DNA from 2 places in the Curtobacterium sp. MCPF17_002 genome. Region 2 is predicted to be linked to the other one. Evidence: predicted binding sites of a transcription regulator. Region 2 holds the regulator's gene; the other holds the start of a gene.
What was found. The regulator LexA, encoded in region 2, represses DNA repair genes until DNA is damaged. The targets are predictions, from matches to a motif close to TCGAACANNTGTTCGA.

Region 1: the regulator LexA is predicted to act here: its motif matches at 2,070-2,085, upstream of DEJ28_RS12380 (Rv2578c family radical SAM protein).

Annotation. Positions count from the first base shown of each region.
Region 1 covers NZ_CP126251.1:2,663,765-2,672,543, forward strand. The annotation lists gene DEJ28_RS12375 (sensor histidine kinase) at 1-701, opposite strand, end outside; gene DEJ28_RS12380 (Rv2578c family radical SAM protein) at 859-2,061, opposite strand; gene DEJ28_RS12385 (malate:quinone oxidoreductase) at 2,167-3,654, opposite strand; gene DEJ28_RS12390 (aspartate-semialdehyde dehydrogenase) at 3,710-4,762, opposite strand; gene DEJ28_RS12395 (aspartate kinase) at 4,780-6,045, opposite strand; gene recR (recombination mediator RecR) at 6,209-6,808, opposite strand; gene DEJ28_RS12405 (DNA polymerase III subunit gamma and tau) at 6,808-8,779, opposite strand, start outside.
Region 2 covers NZ_CP126251.1:1,275,833-1,284,611, reverse strand. The annotation lists gene DEJ28_RS06145 (SseB family protein) at 1-548, opposite strand, end outside; gene priA (bifunctional 1-(5-phosphoribosyl)-5-((5-phosphoribosylamino)methylideneamino)imidazole-4-carboxamide isomerase/phosphoribosylanthranilate isomerase PriA) at 553-1,299, opposite strand; gene hisH (imidazole glycerol phosphate synthase subunit HisH) at 1,413-2,096, opposite strand; gene hisB (imidazoleglycerol-phosphate dehydratase HisB) at 2,093-2,695, opposite strand; gene DEJ28_RS06125 (histidinol-phosphate transaminase) at 2,692-3,798, opposite strand; gene DEJ28_RS06120 (LysM peptidoglycan-binding domain-containing protein) at 3,887-4,255, opposite strand; gene lexA (transcriptional repressor LexA) at 4,493-5,137, shown strand; gene hflX (GTPase HflX) at 5,280-6,821, opposite strand; gene DEJ28_RS06105 (class I SAM-dependent methyltransferase) at 6,883-7,497, shown strand; gene dapF (diaminopimelate epimerase) at 7,678-8,568, opposite strand; gene miaA (tRNA (adenosine(37)-N6)-dimethylallyltransferase MiaA) at 8,565-8,779, opposite strand, start outside.

The sequences.
Region 1 (8,779 bases), 1.4 Mb from region 2:
GCGAGCTGCGGGTGCATCGGGCCGTCCGGCGCGAGGGCGATGGCGCCGAGGTGGTTGAGCACGGTGTCGTGCAGGATCGCGGCTGCCTCGGCCTCGACGCCGGCGCGGTAGGCGGAGACGTGCTCCTCGCGCGCGGACCGGAGGAGCTCCGGCTGCACACGCTCGGACCGAGCGGTGTTCCGACTCGTGAACAGCACGAGGGCGATCACGAACCCGAGCGTGATCCACGCGAACGCGAGAGGGTGCCCCGGGCCGCCCTCCTGCGCGATCGCGATCGACGTGGCCACGCGTCCGACGAGGAACCCGGCGACCGACCAGAGCACCACGCGGCCGGCGACCGCACCGGCGCCACCGACCAGCACGAGCGGGATGACCACCAGGGAGAGCAGGTACGAGCCCACCCAGCCGGCCGGGACCTCGCGTTGCACGACGACGGCGAACCACCACGCGCACACCCCGCCCACGACGAGGAAGGCGACGGCGGAGCGCCAGGTGCCGAACTGCACGTGCACGACGATCATGCCGAGCATCGGGACGAGCGCGAGCACCGCGCCCACCACTCCGACGTCGGGGTCGGCGAGGCGGAAGAGCAGGAGGGCCACCGCGGCCGCAGCCAGGGACCCGATCGCCGCGGCGTGGAAGGCCCGCACGGTCGACCACGCGTTGACCCGCGGAGCGAGGTGCGTGGGAATGCCGAGCACGAGTTGTGGGTCCTTCCGGACGAGTGGGAACGCCGCCCACGATCCAACCACCGTTGGCGGGATCGTGTACCCCGAAAGCCCGGGCGATCGGCGACCCGCTCGATGTTACCGGCACCGCGACGATCCAGGTGTCCCCCGAACGCGGACCCACGGGTACTCAGAAGAGTCGCGGCGAATCCGCGGTCGACGGCTGCGTGAGGCGTCGGTCGAACCCCGGGTCCGCGCGCTTCAGCGGCGACGTGACCGGGACGGACTGCTCGACGAGCTCGTCCGGGCGCCCGTCCCGCCCGTCACCCGCGCCGGTGCCGCGGCCTGCCACGACTCCCGCGTTCCGGTCACCCCCGCCGGTGCTCCGGTCGCCCGCCCGGTTCGAGAAACCCATCGACCCGGTTGCGGGGTCGACCCGCCCGAGCCCGAGGCCGTGCGCCCGGAGGATCGGCCGCACCCGCCCCGCCAGCCAGCGTCGGTAGTCCGCGGGCGCGTACGTGTTGTCGAGGTACATCGACCGGTACCGTGCCACCAGGTCGGGACGCGTCCGCCCGAGCCACGCGAACCACCACGGCTTCACGCCGGGTCGGAGGTGCAGCGCGGAGTACATGACGCTCGACGCCCCCGCTGCAGCCGCTCGGCCGATCGCATCGTCGAGGTGCGACCGGGTGTCGGTGATGTACGGCAGGACGGGCATGAGGAACACCGAGCAGTCGAGACCGGCGTCACGGATGGCCCGCACCGTCGCCAGCCGCGCCGAGGTCGTCGGGGTGCCGGGTTCGACCTGCTGCTGCAGTTCGTCGTCGTACACCGCGATCGACATCGCCAGGTCGACCGGCACGGACTTCGACGCCTCGACCAGCAGCGGGAGGTCGCGCCGGAGCAGCGTGCCCTTCGTCAGGATGCTGAACGGCGTGCCCGACTCGGCAAGCGCCCGGATCACCCCGGGCATCAGGCGGTACCGGCCCTCGGCCCGTTGGTACGGGTCGGTGTTCGTGCCGAGTGCGACCGGGTGTCGGTCCCAGGCCGGCTTCGTGAGTTCGCGGTGCAGGACGTCGGCCACGTTCGTCTTCACGACGATCTGCTGGTCGAAGTCCGCTCCCCCGTCGAACTCGAGGTAGGTGTGGGTGGGCCGGGCGAAGCAGTACACGCACGCGTGACTGCACCCGCGGTACGGGTTGATCGTCCAGCCGTAGGTGCCGCTGCCGTCGGCCGAGGGCACCCGGTTGAGGGCGCTCTTCGCCAGCACCTCGTGGAAGGTCACGCCGGCGAACTCCGGAGTCGTCACACTGCGGACGAACCCACTGTTGGACTCCATCCCCGGGAGCGCATCGCTCCGCGAGGCGTCGATCGCCTGCCCACTCCATCGCATGCCGCCATTCGAACACACGTTCGAACGCACTGCAAGCCGCGCCCGCGGACGCCGCGCCCGCGGACGCCGCGCGCGCCTGCAGGCCGCGCACTCCCTGCGGGCCGCTCAGTGGTGGAGGCCGAGCACCTTCGCCGTGCGCTCGAGCGTCTCGTCCGCGAGCGCCGGGTCGCTGCCGAGGTCCTGCCCGTAGGTCGGGACCATCGCGCGCACCGCGGATTCCCAACGGTCCCAGCGCTCCGGGAAGCACTTCTGCAGCATGCTCAGCATGATCGGCACGGCCGTCGAGGCCCCCGGGCTGGCACCGAGGAGCCCGGCGATCGAACCGTCGGCGGAGGTGATGACCTCGGTGCCGAACTGCAGCACGCCGCCCTTGGCCTTGTCCGGCTTGATGACCTGCACGCGCTGCCCCGCCGTGATCCGGTGCCAGTTCTCCGGCTCGGCGCTCGGCATGAAGTCACGCAGCGCATCGAACTTCGTCTGCTTCGACGCGAGCAGCTGCCCGATGAGGTACCGGACGAGGTCGAAGTTCGAGAACGCGACGCTCAGCATCGGTCGGAGGTTGTGCGGCCGGATGGACTTGAACAGGTCGAGGACCGAGCCCTGCTTGAGGAACTTCGGGCTGAACCCGGCGTACGGGCCGAACATGAGCGACGAGCCGCCGTCGACGATCCGGGTGTCCAGGTGCGGCACGGACATGGGCGGAGCACCGACGCTCGCCTTGCCGTAGACCTTCGCCGAGTGCTTCTGCACGACCTCGGGGTCGTCCGTCCGGAGGAACTCGCCGGACACAGGGAACCCGCCGTAGCCGCGGATCTCCGGGATGCCGGACTTCTGCAGCAGGTGCAGTGCCCCGCCGCCGGCGCCGACGAAGACGAACTTCGCGGCGATGCGCTGCGTCGACCGGCCGACGTCGTTGCGGACGTCGATGACCCAGCCCTCGGTAGTCTTCGACCGGGTCAGCTTCGTCACCTGGTGCGACGGCTCGAACTCGACCCCGTCGATCTCGAGCTGGTCGAACAGCTGCCGCGTGAGGGACCCGAAGTCGACGTCCGACCCGGCCGCCGAGTACGTCGCCGCGATCGGCTGGTCCTTCTTGCGACCCGGGATGAGCGCGGGGGCCCACTGACGGATCTGCGTCGGGTCGTCGGAGAACTCGATCCCCGCGAACAGCGGGTGGTCCTTCATGGCCTCGTACCGCTTCCGCATGTACTCGACGTTGTCGGCGCCCCACACGAAGGAGATGTGCGGCGTCGGGTTGATGAAGTTCGACGGCTCGGGGAGCGCGCCCGTCTCGACGAGGTGCGCCCAGAACTGCCGGGACACCTGGAACTGCTCGTTGACCGTGACGGCCTTCGCGATGTCGACGCGCCCGTCCGGCAGCTCGGGGGTGTAGTTCAGCTCACAGAGCGCGGAGTGCCCGGTCCCGGCGTTGTTCCACGGGTTCGAGCTCTCCTGCGCGACGGTGCCGAGGCGCTCGTAGACGCGGATCTTCCAGGAGGGTTCCAACCGGTGGATGATGGCGCCGAGCGTGGCGCTCATGATCCCTCCCCCGACCAGGACGACGTCGATCGGGTCCACCTGCTTCACTGCCACCCGTCGATCCTAGCCGCGTGGGATGTGCGCCGGGGCACCGAGGGCCCCGGCGTGCCTACGCGGTGACCGACCGGCGCGCGACGATCGTCTCGGCGATCTGCACCGCGTTGAGCGCAGCGCCCTTGCGGAGGTTGTCGTTGCTGACGAAGAGCACCAGGCCGTGTCCCTCGGGAGCCGACTGGTCCGCACGGATGCGCCCGACGAACGTCGGGTCCTGACCGGCCGCCTGCAGCGGCGTCGGGACCTCGGAGAGTTCGACGCCCGGCGCGTCGGCGAGGACCTCCGTCGCACGCTCCGGGGTCAGCGTGCGGTCGAACTCGGCGTGCACCGAGATCGAGTGCCCCGTGAAGACCGGCACGCGAACGCAGGTGCCGGCGACGAGCAGGTCGGGGAGCTCGAGGATCTTGCGGCTCTCGTTGCGGAGCTTCTTCTCCTCGTCGGTCTCGCCGAACCCGTCGTCGACGATGCTGCCCGCGAGCGGGATGACGTCGAAGGCGATCGGGCGGACGTACTTGACCGGCTCCGGGAACGTCACAGCGGACCCGTCGTGGGTGAGGGCCGCGGTGTCCTGCTCGAGCGCGGCCTTCGCCTGGCCGAGGAGTTCCTCGACACCGGCGAGTCCGGAGCCCGAGACCGCCTGGTAGGTGGTGGCGACGAGTCGACGGAGACCCGCCTCGGTGTCGAGCACCTTGAGGACCGGCATGATCGCCATCGTCGTGCAGTTCGGGTTCGCGATGATGCCCTTGGGCGCGGCGTCGATCGCGTGCGGGTTGACCTCGCTCACGACGAGCGGGACGTCCGGGTCCATCCGCCACGCACTGGAGTTGTCGACGACGAGTGCCCCCGCGGCGGCGAACTTCGGTGCGAGCGCACGGGAAGCGGTGGCCCCGGCGGAGAACAGCGCGATGTCGATGCCGGACGGGTCGGCAATCTCCGAGTCCTCGACGACGATCTCCTCGCCGCGGAACGGCAGGGTCGTGCCGGCGGACCGGGCGCTCGCGAAGAACCGGACGCGGTCGGCCGGGAACGCGCGCTCCTCGAGGAGACGGCGCATCACGGCACCGACCTGGCCGGTGGCGCCGACGACGGCGACGGTGAGGGTGCTCATGCTCTGCTCCTGCTGGTTCAGCGGCCGGTGCCGGCGTAGACGACGGCTTCCGAGTCGGCGTCGAGGCCGAACGCCTTGTGCACGACGCGCATCGCCTCGTTGAGGGTGTCGGCGCGGGTGACGACCGAGATGCGGATCTCCGACGTGGAGATCATCTCGATGTTGATCGACGCCTCGTGCAGGGCGCGGAAGAGCGCCGCGGAGACGCCCGCGTTGGTCCGCATGCCGGCGCCGACCAGGGCGAGCTTGCCGATCTGGTCGTCGTACTGGATGCCCTCGTACCCGATGTCGGCCTTGGCCACCTCGAGCGCCGTGAGGACACCCTGACCCTGGTCCTTCGGCAGCGTGAAGGAGATGTCCGTGCGACCGGTGACGGCCTCGGACACGTTCTGCACGATCATGTCGATGTTCGCGCCGGCGCGGGCGACGATCGTGAAGATCTCCGCTGCCTTGCCGGGGGTGTCGGGCACGCCGACGACGGTGATCTTGCCCTCGGAGAGGTCTCCGGCGATGCCGGTGATGATCGGTTCTTCCACGGTTTCCCCCTCTGCAGGGTTGTAGACGATGGTTCCCTCGGCGTTGCTGAACGACGAGCGGACGTGCAGGGTGACGCCGTGCCGACGGGCGTACTCGACGGCACGGATGTAGAGCACCTTCGCACCGGAGGCTGCGAGTTCCAGCATCTCCTCGCTGGTGATGCGGTCGACCTTCTGGGCCTTCGGCACCACACGCGGGTCCGCGGTGAAGATGCCGTCGACGTCGGTGTAGATCTCGCAGATGTCGGCGTCGAGCGCGGCCGCGAGCGCGACCGCCGTCGTGTCGGATCCGCCGCGGCCGAGCGTCGTGATCTCGCCCGTGGTGCGGTTGAAGCCCTGGAAGCCGGCGACGATCGCGACGTGCCCGGCGTCGAGGGCTTCGCGCACGCGCTTCGGCGTGACGTCGACGATGCGGGCCTTGCCGTGCTGGGCGTCGGTGAGCATGCCCGCCTGGCTGCCGGTGTAGGACGACGCTTCGACCCCGAGGCTCTTGATCGCCATCGCCAGCAGCGCCATCGAGATGCGCTCCCCCGCCGTGAGCAGCATGTCGAGCTCGCGGCCGGCCGGGATCGGCGTCACGGAGTGTGCGAGGTCGACGAGTTCGTCGGTGGTGTCACCCATCGCCGACACGGCCACGACGACGTCGTTGCCGGCCTTCTTCGTCTGGACGATCCGCTTCGCCACGCGCTTGATGCTCTCGGCGTCCGCGACGGACGATCCACCGAACTTCTGCACGATCAGGGCCACTGGCTGGTACTCCCGGAGACGACGTTCCCGCGACTGTGACGCGGTTTGACAATGGTAGACGGTGTTTCGCGGATGTTGCGTCAGAGCGGGCGCAGACGCAACGATCCTGCGTGGAAGCCGATGGACGCCAGCACTGGTCGGGCGCTCCACATGGGCCCGGCGGTCAGCCTCCGACGACGCGGCGGCCCTCGAACGCACGCCCGAGGGTGACCTCGTCGGCGTACTCCAGGTCACCGCCGACCGGCAGTCCGGAGGCCAGGCGGGTGGTGCGGATGCCCATCGGGACGAGCAACCGGCTGAGGTACGTCGCCGTCGCCTCGCCCTCGAGGTTGGGGTCGGTCGCGATGATGACCTCGTCCACGGTGCCGTCGGCCAGCCGCGTCATGAGCTGCTGGATGCGGAGGTCGTCCGGGCCGATGCCGTCGATCGGACTGATCGCGCCGCCGAGCACGTGGTACAGCCCGCGGAACTCCCGCGTGCGCTCGATCGCCGCGACGTCCTTGGCCTCTTCCACCACGCAGATCACCGCCGGCGACCGGCGGGGGTCACGGCAGATGCTGCACTGGACGTTCTCGGTGACGTTGCCGCAGATCTCGCAGAAGCGGACCCGCTCCTTGACGTCCGACAACAGCTCGGACAACCGGCTCGGATCGAACGACTCGGTCTGGAGGATGTGGAACGCGATGCGCTGCGCCGACTTCGGTCCGATGCCGGGGAGGCGACCGAACTCGTCGATGAGGTCCTGCACGATGCCGTCGTACATCAGGCGCCTTCCTCGTGGAGGGAGGTCTCCTCGATGAACTGAGCGTTCAGGATCTCACGGACGACGGCCTCGCCGTACCGACCTGCCACCGGGGTCCGACGGACCTGGGGTGCGGCCTGCCGCTGCGGTGCCGTCCGCTGCGCGACCTGCGGCGCTGCGGCCTGCGGTGCCACGCCCTGCGCCGACGGGCCCTGTGGCGGTGCACTGCGCGTCGCGGGAGCCGTCACCGGTCGCACCGGTGCGGCGGCGGGGCCGCCGGCGGCGTCCGGGTAGGGGTCGCCGTCACCGTACGGGTCGTCGTCGAGCGGGTAGTCGTCGACCGGCACGTCGTCGACGGGCGTCGCGGTGGACACCGGACGGCCTGGAGGCACGGCTCCCGTCGTCGACGCCGGCTGCGGTTCCGCTGCACCGGCTCCGGCACCGCTGGCTCCGGCACCGCTGGCTTCGGCACCGTCCGTCGGAGCAGCGGCCGGAGCGGCCGTCGCGGGGGCGACCGGTGCGGCTGCGCTCAGCGACGAGGCCGGGCGGAGCTGCGCCGCGAGGGCGGCGTCCGCCGCCGGGTCGGAGACGGTCGCCGCGGGGGCGACCGGCTCGCCGGTGTCCGTCGTGCCGAACGGCGCCGACCAGGAGCGCTCGCCGTCCGCGGGCGCCGCACCCGCCGTCGGGTCCGTCGCGGGGATGGTGGCGACGGCCCACTCGGTCACCGGGGCACCGGACGGCTCAGGCGTGGGCTTCGCGGCCGGCGCGGGTGAGGCCTGCGCAGGCTGCTGCGGGGCGGACTGCTGCGGCGCCGACTGCGTCGGAGCGGACTGCTGCGGCACGACCTGCTCCGGCGCGGGCTGCTGGGGAGCGGCCTGCTGGGGAGCGGCCTGCGGAGCGGGAGCGACCGGCGCTGCGGGAGCCGGAGTCCCCGCCGAGGGAGACTGCGACTGCGACTGCGACTGCGACTGCGACTGGGGCGCCTGGGGCTGCGCGGGACGCTGCTGTCCCGGTCCGCCGGGCCCACGCGCCACGAACTTCACGCGGAGTCCGAGCACGTCGACGATCGCCGACCGCAGGAGCTCGCTGACGCTCGTCGCCGGGTCGGACATCTCCTTGAACGAGGCGACGTCCTGCTGGCTCGGGAACGTGAGGGTGAGGACGTCCTCACGTAGGGCGGTGACCTGCGCGGTGACGACGACCGACCACGCCGAACGCTTCGCGCGCTGCACGTGCTCGACGATCTGCGGCCACGAGTCGCGGAGCTGCTGGAAGCCGACGGCACCGATCGGCCGCACGGCGGGCTCGTCACCGGCAGCCGTGCCCTGTCCGGTGGAGGACGTGTTGGCCGTGCCGGACGGCGTCGCGGGTGCGGCGGTCGAGGGGTGGTCCGACGGTGCCTCCGGTGCGCTCGGCACGACGGCGGCCCAGGACGCTGCGGCGTCGCGCGCGGCGTCGCCGGCGTCTGCCGTCGGGGTGCCTTCGAGCTCACGGGCGGCCGGTGTCGACGGCACGGGCTGCGCCGCCACCGGACGCTCGGGTGCGACAGCTGCGGGAGCCGGTGCTGCGACGGGCGCAGGTGCTGCGACCGGCGCGGTCGCTGCGACCGGCGGGCGCGACGCGGGGGCCGACGATGCCGGCATGGTCTCCGGGCCGGCCTGGTGTCCGCCGGCGTCCCCGACGCCGACACGACGCTCGAGCCGCTCGACCCGGGCGAGCGCACCGCGCTGGGTGTCGTCGGCCTCGGGCACGAGCATCCGCGCGGTCATCAGCTCGAGGTGGAGCCTGGGCGAGGTCGCACCGGTCATGTCGGTGAGGGCCCGGTTCGCGATGTCGGCCGCACGTGAGAGCCCGGTCGCTCCGAAGACGCCGGCCTGACGGGTCATCGTGTCGAGCTCGTCCGGCGAGATGCCGCGCAGCACGGCCGCGGCGCTCTCGTTCGTGGCAGCGACGACGATGAGGTCACGGAGTCGTTCGAGGAGGTCCTCGACG
Region 2 (8,779 bases):
GGGCGCCGCAGCACGAACTCGGTCGGCGCCGTCGGGTCGAGCACGACGAGCTGGGTGTCCTCGCTCGCCGCGGCCATCGCCACGCGGCGGGACTCCACCGGCACCGGTCGGGCATCGGCGTCCCAGGAGCGCATCGCCTCCACCGAGGTGAACGCGGGCATCACGCTGCGACCGTCCGGCCCGGCGACCGTGACGATCGAGAGTTCCTGCGTCTTGTCGACGAGCTGGCCGGCGTCGGTGTGTCCGACGTCGCCGGCCTCGGCGATGAGCGGGATGAGCAGTCGGGCGCTGCGGAGCGCGTCGACGATCACGCGCTGCGAGCCGCCGTCAGGCAGGGCCGCGATCGCAGCGATCAGCGCCGGGTCGGCGAGGCCGTCGTCGTCGTCGAACGCGGTGTCGTGGTGGTCGAACGAGCGACCGTCCCACGCGAAGCCGGCCGAGTCGGCCGCGCCGCCGGGAGTGTGCGCGTCGTCGGTGTGGACGTCGTCGTTGTGCGCCTGGTCCGGGGCAGCCGGCCCGGTCCCGCGGCCGTTCGAGATCCCCGCCACCCGGCTACTCCGAAGCGATGTCGAGGGCGGCCGGCAGCGTGAACGCCCCGGAGTACAGCGCCTTGCCGATGATCGCACCCTCGAGCCCGTGCGGCACGAGGGCACGCAACGCACGCAGGTCGTCGAGCGTCGAGATGCCGCCGGAGGCCACCACGGGCTGGTCGGTGCGATCGCACACCTCGCGGAGCAGCTCCACGTTCGGGCCCTGCAGCGTGCCGTCCTTCGTCACGTCGGTGACCACGTACCGGGCGCAGCCGGCTTCCTCGAGTCGGTCGAGCACCTCCCACAGGTCCCCGGCGTCCTCCGTCCAGCCGCGACTCGCGAGGGTCGTCCCCCGGACGTCGAGCCCCACCGCGATCTGCTCGCCGTACGTGCGGATCACGCGGGCCGCCCACTCGGGGTTCTCCAGCGCGGCCGTCCCGAGGTTCACCCGGGCCGCTCCCGTCGCGAGTGCCGCCTCGAGGGAGGCGTCGTCGCGGATGCCGCCGGACAGCTCGACCGCGACCCCTTCGACCTCACGCACCGCGTGCGCGATCACCCTGCGGTTGTCGCCGCGGCCGAACGCCGCGTCGAGGTCGACGAGGTGGATCCACTCCGCGCCCTGGTCGCGCCACGTACGCGCCGCGGCGACCGGGTCGCCGTAGGAGGTCTCGCTGCCCGCCTCGCCCTGGGTGAGGCGCACCGCCTGGCCGTCGACGACGTCCACGGCGGGCAGCAGGACGAGGGGCGGGGTCGCGATGAGGTCGGTCATGGTCCTTGTCGGTTTCGTTGCGGGGCCGGGAGGTCCGGCGGTCGGCTTGCGACTGTCGGCCTGGAGGCGCGGGGCGGCTCCGGTGAGCGGCCAGCGCCCGGCCGTCGCCGGGTCTAGAGCGAGTTCACCCAGTTCCGGAGCAGGCGGATGCCCGGCTCCCCCGACTTCTCCGGGTGGAACTGCGTTGCGGTGAGCGGGCCGTTCTCGACGGCGGCGACGAAGCGCTGCCCGTGCTCCGCCCAGGTCAGGCGCGGCGCGCGGAACGGCCCGTACGCCTCGAGCGGGAAGTCGGTCACGCCGTACGAGTGCACGAAGTAGAAGCGCTCGTCGTGCAGGCCGTCGAAGAGCACCGAGTCCTCCGGCGCCTCGACGGTGTTCCAGCCCATGTGCGGGAGGACGTCGGCCTGGATCTGCTCGACCGTCCCCGGCCACTGTCCGAGCCCCTCGACGTCGGCACCGCGCTCGATGCCCCGCGAGAAGAGGACCTGCATCCCGACGCAGATGCCGAGCACCGGACGGCCGCCGGCCAGCCGTCGGTCGACGATCTCGCCGCCCTGCACGCCCTCGAGCTGGTCGATGACCGCGGCGAACGCGCCGACCCCGGGGACGAGCAGGCCGTCCGCCTTGAGCGCGGCCTGCTTGTCGGAGGTCAGCGTCACGGCGGCGCCGGCGCGCTCGAGTGCCTTGGCGGCGGAGTGCACGTTGCCGGAGCCGTAGTCGAGGACGACGACGTTCGGCTTCGCGCCCGTCGTGCTGCGGTCGGTGGCGCTGTCGTCCGGCGTGCTCGGCTCGGTCACAGCGCACCCTTCGTGGACGGGATGCCGTCGACGCGCGGGTCGAGCTCGACCGCCTTCCGCATCGCCCGGGCGAACGCCTTGAACTCCGCCTCGGCGATGTGGTGCGGGTCGCGACCCTCGAGGACGCGGACGTGCACTGTGATCCCGGCGTTGAAGGTGATCGCCTCGAACACGTGCCGGATGAGCGACCCGGTGAAGTGGCCGCCGATGCGGTGGAACTCGAACCCGGCGGGCTCCCCCGTGTGCACGAGGAACGGCCGCCCGGAGACGTCCACGACGGCCTGCGCGAGGGCTTCGTCGAGCGGCACGAGGGCATCGCCGTAGCGACCGATGCCGGACCGGTCGCCGAGGGCCTGCTTGAGCGCCTGACCGAGCACGATGCCTGTGTCCTCGACCGTGTGGTGCACGTCGATGTCCGTGTCGCCGGTCGAGCGCACCCGCAGGTCGATGAGCGAGTGCTTGCTGAACGCGGTCAGCATGTGGTCGAAGAACGGCACGCTCGTCGAGATGTCGGACGTGCCGGTGCCGTCGAGGTCGAGCTCGAGTTCGACGCTCGATTCGCTCGTGCTGCGGCGGATCGAGGCGGTGCGCGCGGTCATGCCCCAAGCCTAACCGGCGGCTGGTCGGCGGCCACGCGGCGCATCGCGTCGAGGAAGGCCGTCGTCTCCTCCTCCGTCCCCGCGCTCACCCGGAGGTGGCCCGGGATGCCGAGGTCACGGACGATGACGTCCTGCTCGAGGAGCGCCTCGAACGCGGCGTGCGGGTCAGCCACCCCTCCGAAGAGGACGAAGTTCGACCAGGTCTCGTAGGTGCGGTACCCCATCGCCTGCAGCTCGGTCACCATGCGGTCGCGCTGCTGCTTGATGTCGTCGACCATCGCGAGCATCTCGGGAGCGTGCCGGAGTGCCGCGACCGCTGCCGCCTGCGTGAGGACGGACAGGTGGTACGGCAGCCGGACGAGCCGGATGGCGTCGATGACCGCGGGGTGCGCGGCCATGTAGCCGACGCGGGCGCCCGCGAAGGCGAAGGCCTTGCTCATGGTGCGGGACACGACGAGTCGCTCGCGTCCGGGGAGCAGGGTGATCGCACTCGGCACGTCGGACGGCATGAACTCGGCGTAGGCCTCGTCCACCATGACGATGCCGTCGGTGGCGTCGTACGCGGCCGTGATCGTCTCGATGGGCAGGGGCGTACCGGTGGGGTTGTTCGGGCCGCAGAGGAACACGATGTCCGGCTGGTGCTCCTCGATCGCTTCGACGACCGTCTCGGGAGCGATCCGGAACTCGTCGTCACGCTGCGCCGGGATCCACGTGGTGCCGGTGCCGGCCGCGAGGATCGAGTGCATCGAGTAGGTGGGCGGGAACCCGAGTACGGAACGCCCGGGTCCGCCGAACGCCTGGAGGAGCTGCTGCAGGACCTCGTTCGATCCGTTCGCCGCCCAGATCTGCTCGGGGGTGAGCCCGTGCTGGAGGTAGTCGGCGAGCGACTGACGGAGCTCGGTGAACTCGCGATCGGGATAGCGGTTCACGGTCGCCAGCGCCTGGCGGATCGACGCCACGATGTCCTCGGCGACGTCAGCGGGCACCGGATGCGTGTTCTCGTTGACGTTGAGCTGCACGCGGACGTGCTTCTGCGGGGCGCCGTACGGGCTCTGCCCGCGCAGGTCGTCTCGGATCGGGAGGTCTTCGAGCGTGAATGCCACCGATCCATCGTAGGCCGCGTGACTGATCATGCGACCGGCCGTCCGGACGGTGTGCTGACCACTCCCGCAGCCGTGGTGTCGCGCGGTGCTACTGGCCGGAGGTGTACTTGGCCGGGATGGCGATCTGCTCGCCGGCCTGGAGCCCGGAGCCGTCCAGCGCGTTGAGGCTGATGACGTCCTGCACGAAGTCGCGCGGGTCGGCGTTCGGCGCGGTCTCCTCCGCCAGCTGCCAGAGCGTCTCGCCCGGCTGGATGGTGACGGTGTCGAAGTGGACGTTCGCCGAGGCGTTGCCGGCCGAGGCCTGACCGCCGTTGAGCACCGCGAGGGCGACGACGATGAGGAGCGGGATCGCGACGAGCGTCGTGATGACGAATCGACCGCGGCTCGTGAGGCGCAGGCGCGTCCGCACAGCGGGAGCCGAGGTGCGCTGGGTGTCAGCGATGGCGATGGTGCTCATGTCGTTCTTGCCTTCCCGTTCGGGTGAACCGAAGTCCTGTACCGAACATACGTTCGAATCCGTGGTCACACAAGTCCTGTGCGGAGATTTCTGGGGGGATTTCTGCCGACACGCTCGAACAGGTGTTTGTCCGGCGGGGACCGGTCGGATACTGTTTCGATCGACTGGGACAAGTCAAACGGGGACCACCGACATTCCCGTGGGCATGCTCCCGGCACCGACGAAGGGCGAGACGACGTGGCGGACGAACTGCGGGTCCAGAAGCCGTTGACGGCGAAGCAGCAGGCGATCCTCGACGCGATCCGCGCGTCGATCGCCAGCCGGGGGTACCCGCCGAGCATGCGCGAGATCGGCGACGCTGCCGGCCTCTCGTCGCTCTCGAGCGTCTCCCACCAGCTCGGCCAGCTCGAACTCGGCGGCTGGATCCGTCGCGACCCGAACCGTCCCCGTGCGCTCGAGGTCCTCGTCGACGAGCCGACCCCCGACGTCGACGGCCCCGACGTCGACGCGACGACGCTCGTCCCCCTCGTCGGCCGCATCGCCGCCGGTGTCCCGATCACGGCCGAGCAGCACATCGACGAGATCGTGCCGCTCCCCCGTCAGCTCGTCGGGACGGGCGACCTCTTCATGCTCAAGGTCGTCGGCGAGTCGATGATCGACGCCGCGATCTGCGACGGCGACTGGGTGGTCGTCCGGTCGCAGCAGACCGCCGAGAACGGTGACATCGTCGCCGCCATGCTCGACGAGGAAGCGACCGTCAAGGTCTTCCGCCAGCGCGACGGCCACACCTGGCTGCTCCCGCGCAACACGGCGTTCGAGCCGATCCTCGGCGACGCCGCCACCGTGCTCGGCAAGGTCGTGGCGGTCCTCCGCTCACTCTGACGACCCTGCTGACGCCGGCCGCGTCAGCCGTCGGAACAACGAAAGTCCCCCGGAACCGCACCATGGCGTGGTTCCGGGGGACTTTCGTTGTGCGACCGGCGAGGCGGGGCCGCACCGCGCCTCCAGTCGGGGTCGGTCCCCGTCAGGCGGACGGGACGGACGCGACCACGAACGGGTCGAGCTCGGCAACCTGCCGACGGAAGACCCGCACGTTCAGCCGGGTGCCGTCCTGCACGTAGTCGACCGACTCCACCGCACCCGCGTCGTGCAGCGACGACACGAGGTCACCGCGGTCGTACGGGATCACCACGGTGAGGGACACGTCGGGCTCGGGCAGCCGGGCCTCGATCGCCCCGAGCAGCTCAGGGATGCCCTCGCCCGTCCGGGCCGAGACGAACACGGCGTCCGGCACGAGGCCGACGAGCACGAGCCGCTGCGACTCGTCGATGAGGTCCGACTTGTTGAACGCGACGATCTCCGGGATGTCCCGGGCACCGACGTCGCCGATGACCTCGCGCACCGTCGCCAGCTGCGCGGCAGGGTCCGGGTGGGACCCGTCGACCACGTGCACGATGACGTCGGCCTCGCCGACCTCTTCCAGCGTGGAGCGGAAGGCCTCGACGAGCTGGTGCGGCAGGTTCCGCACGAAGCCCACGGTGTCGACGAAGGTGAACTCGCGGCCCTTCGCACTCTCGGTCCGGCGGACCGTGGCGTCGAGCGTCGCGAACAGCTGGTTCTGCACGAGCACGCCGGCACTCGTCAGACGGTTCAGCAACGAGGACTTGCCCGCGTTGGTGTACCCGGCGATCGCGACGCTCGGGACGTCGTTGCGGTGCCGGTCGGCGCGCTTGGCCTCACGCGCGGGGCGGAAGCCGGCGATCTGCCGACGGAGCTTCGACATCCTGGTGTGGATGCGGCGCCGATCGAGCTCGATCTTCGTCTCACCAGGACCACGTGAACCCATGCCCGCACCGCCGGAGACCTGGCCACCGGCCTGGCGGGACATCGACTCACCCCAACCGCGGAGTCGCGGGAGGAGGTACTCGAGCTGCGCGAGTTCGACCTGCGCCTTGCCCTCCCTGGTCTTCGCGTGCTGGCTGAAGATGTCGAGGATCACGGCCGTGCGGTCGATGACCTTCACCTTCACCACGTCCTCGAGCGCACGGCGCTGGGAGGGTGCGAGTTCGGTGTCGGCGATGACCGTGTCGGCGCCGGTGGCCTTGACGACCATCGCGAGTTCCTCGGCCTTGCCCTTGCCGAGGTAGGTCGCCGGGTCGGGGTTCGGCCGGCGCTGCAGCAGCCCGTCGAGGACCACCGCGCCGGCGGTCTCGGCGAGGGCCGCGAGCTCGCGGAGGGAGTTCTCGGCTTCGGCGGCGTCGCCCTGCGGGTACACGCCGATGAGGACGACCTGCTCGAGCCGGAGCTGCCGGTACTCGACCTCGGTGACGTCCTCGAGTTCTGTGGAGAGGCCGGCGACGCGACTGAGGGCCGCGCGGTCCTCGCGGTCGTACTGGTCGCCGTCGCCGTTCCAGCCGCGGTCGTCGACCGACCGGGTCTGGATGGCCTGCGCGGGTGCGAACACGGACGATGACGCCCGGGAGTCGGCATTGCGCAGGACTCGTTCGACGACACCGGCAGCGCTGTCGTCGGTGGTTGGTTGGTCGTGCTCAGTGGGTTCCGTCATGCTGTCCACAGGCTACCTCCGCCGCGCTCGGGACACACGGAGATGCCGGTACGGTTCATCCATGGCGAACGACCACTACTTCTCAGCGAGTCCGGAGAGCGACGCTCGCCCCCGCCAGATCGACGTCACCCTCGCGGGCCGACCGCTCACGCTGACCACCGCCGCGGGCGTCTTCAGCCCCGACGGCCTCGACCGCGGCACCCGCGTCCTGCTCGGTTCCGTCCCGCCACCCGCCCCCGAGGGCGCCCTCCTCGACGTGGGCTGCGGCTGGGGTCCGATCGCGATCACGATGGCGCTGCACTCCCCCGAGGCGCAGGTCTGGGGGGTCGACGTCAACGAACGGGTGCTCGGTCTCGCGCGGGCGAACGCCGCAGCCGCCGGCGCCTCGAACGTCTCGATCGCGTTGCCCGACGACGTTCCCGCCGAGCTGCGCTTCCGGACGATCTGGTCGAACCCCCCGATCCGCGTCGGCAAGGACGAACTGCACCAGATCCTGCTGACCTGGCTGCCCCGACTCGAGGTCGGCGGCGACGCGTGGCTCGTCGTGTCGAAGGACCTTGGCGGCGACTCGCTGCAGCGCTGGCTGCGGGACTCGCTCGACGCGGCGTTCCACGTCACGCGCGCGACGACCGCGAAGGGGTTCCGCGTCCTGCGGGTCCACCGCACCGCGGAGTAGTCGCGCGCGGGCCGGGCGGCATCGCGGCGCGGGCCGGGTCGCGAGACATTGCGGCGCGGGCCGGGTCGCGAGACGCCGCCCGGGTCGCAAGACACCGCCATTTCCGGCGGCGTCTCGCGTCTCGTGTCTCGCGTCTCGGCAACCGCCCCGACGCCAGAGCGCCCGAGCGCCCGAGCAGGGTCAGACGGTCAGGTCCCCGGAGAAGACGAGGTCTGCCGGACCGGAGAGCGAGACGTGCTCGCCGTCCTCGGTCGCGAACATGCGGACGGTCACGACGCCGCCGGGCACGCGGACGCGCCAGGTGTCCGGCGCACCGTTGCCAGCCCAGTGCCGCGTCGCGAGGGCCGCGGCGACCGCTCCGGTCCCGCAGGACAGCGTCTCGCCGCTCCCGCGCTCGTGGACTCGCATCGTGATCTGGCCGACGCCGTCCTGGACGAGCGGTTCGCCGGGCAGGACGAACTCGACGTTCGCCCCGGCTGCAGGCAGCGGGTCGAGCACCGGCACGTACGTGAGGTCGAGGTCCGAGAGCTCGTCGTCGGTCGCCACGGCCACGACGACGTGCGGGTTGCCGACGTCGATGCCGAGGCCAGGACGCGCGCCGTCGAGGTTCTTCGCGCGGACGAGGACGTCGTCAGCGCCACCGCCCTCGATCCCGAGTCCCCAGCGGCCGAGGTCGGCCGAGAAGCCGTTCGTGGTGCGCTGGATGTCGACGAGCCCCTTGCGGCTGCCGACCGTCAGGGTCTCCCCCGGCGCGAGGTCGACGAGCCCGGACTCGGTGAGGTACCGGGCGAAGACGCGGATGCCGTTGCCGCACATCTCGGCGACCGTGCCGTCGGCGTTGTGGTAGTCCATGAACCACGTCGCGGCCGGGTCGATGGCGACGAGCGCGCGACCTTCCGGCAAGGATTCGGACCGCACCGCGCGGATCACACCGTCGCCGCCGACACCGAAACGCCGGTCCGCGATGGCCCGGATCCGGTCCGGGGTCAGGTCGACCGTGGCGTCGGGGTCGGCGAACAGGACGAAGTCGTTGCCGGTCCCCTGGCCCTTGGTGAAGTGCAGCTCGGTCACGGGACGATCCTACGGGCAGCGTCCGTCAACGCGGCCCGGTCGGCGCCGGTCACGTCGAGGACCTCGGCGTCCGCGTACCGACGGAACCAGGACACCTGCCGGCGGGCGTACTTCCGGGTCGCGATGCCGGTCGCCTCGACGGCCTGCTCGACCGTGGCATCCCCGTGCAGGACGTCGAGCGCCTGCGAGTAACCGATCGCCGCACGCGCCG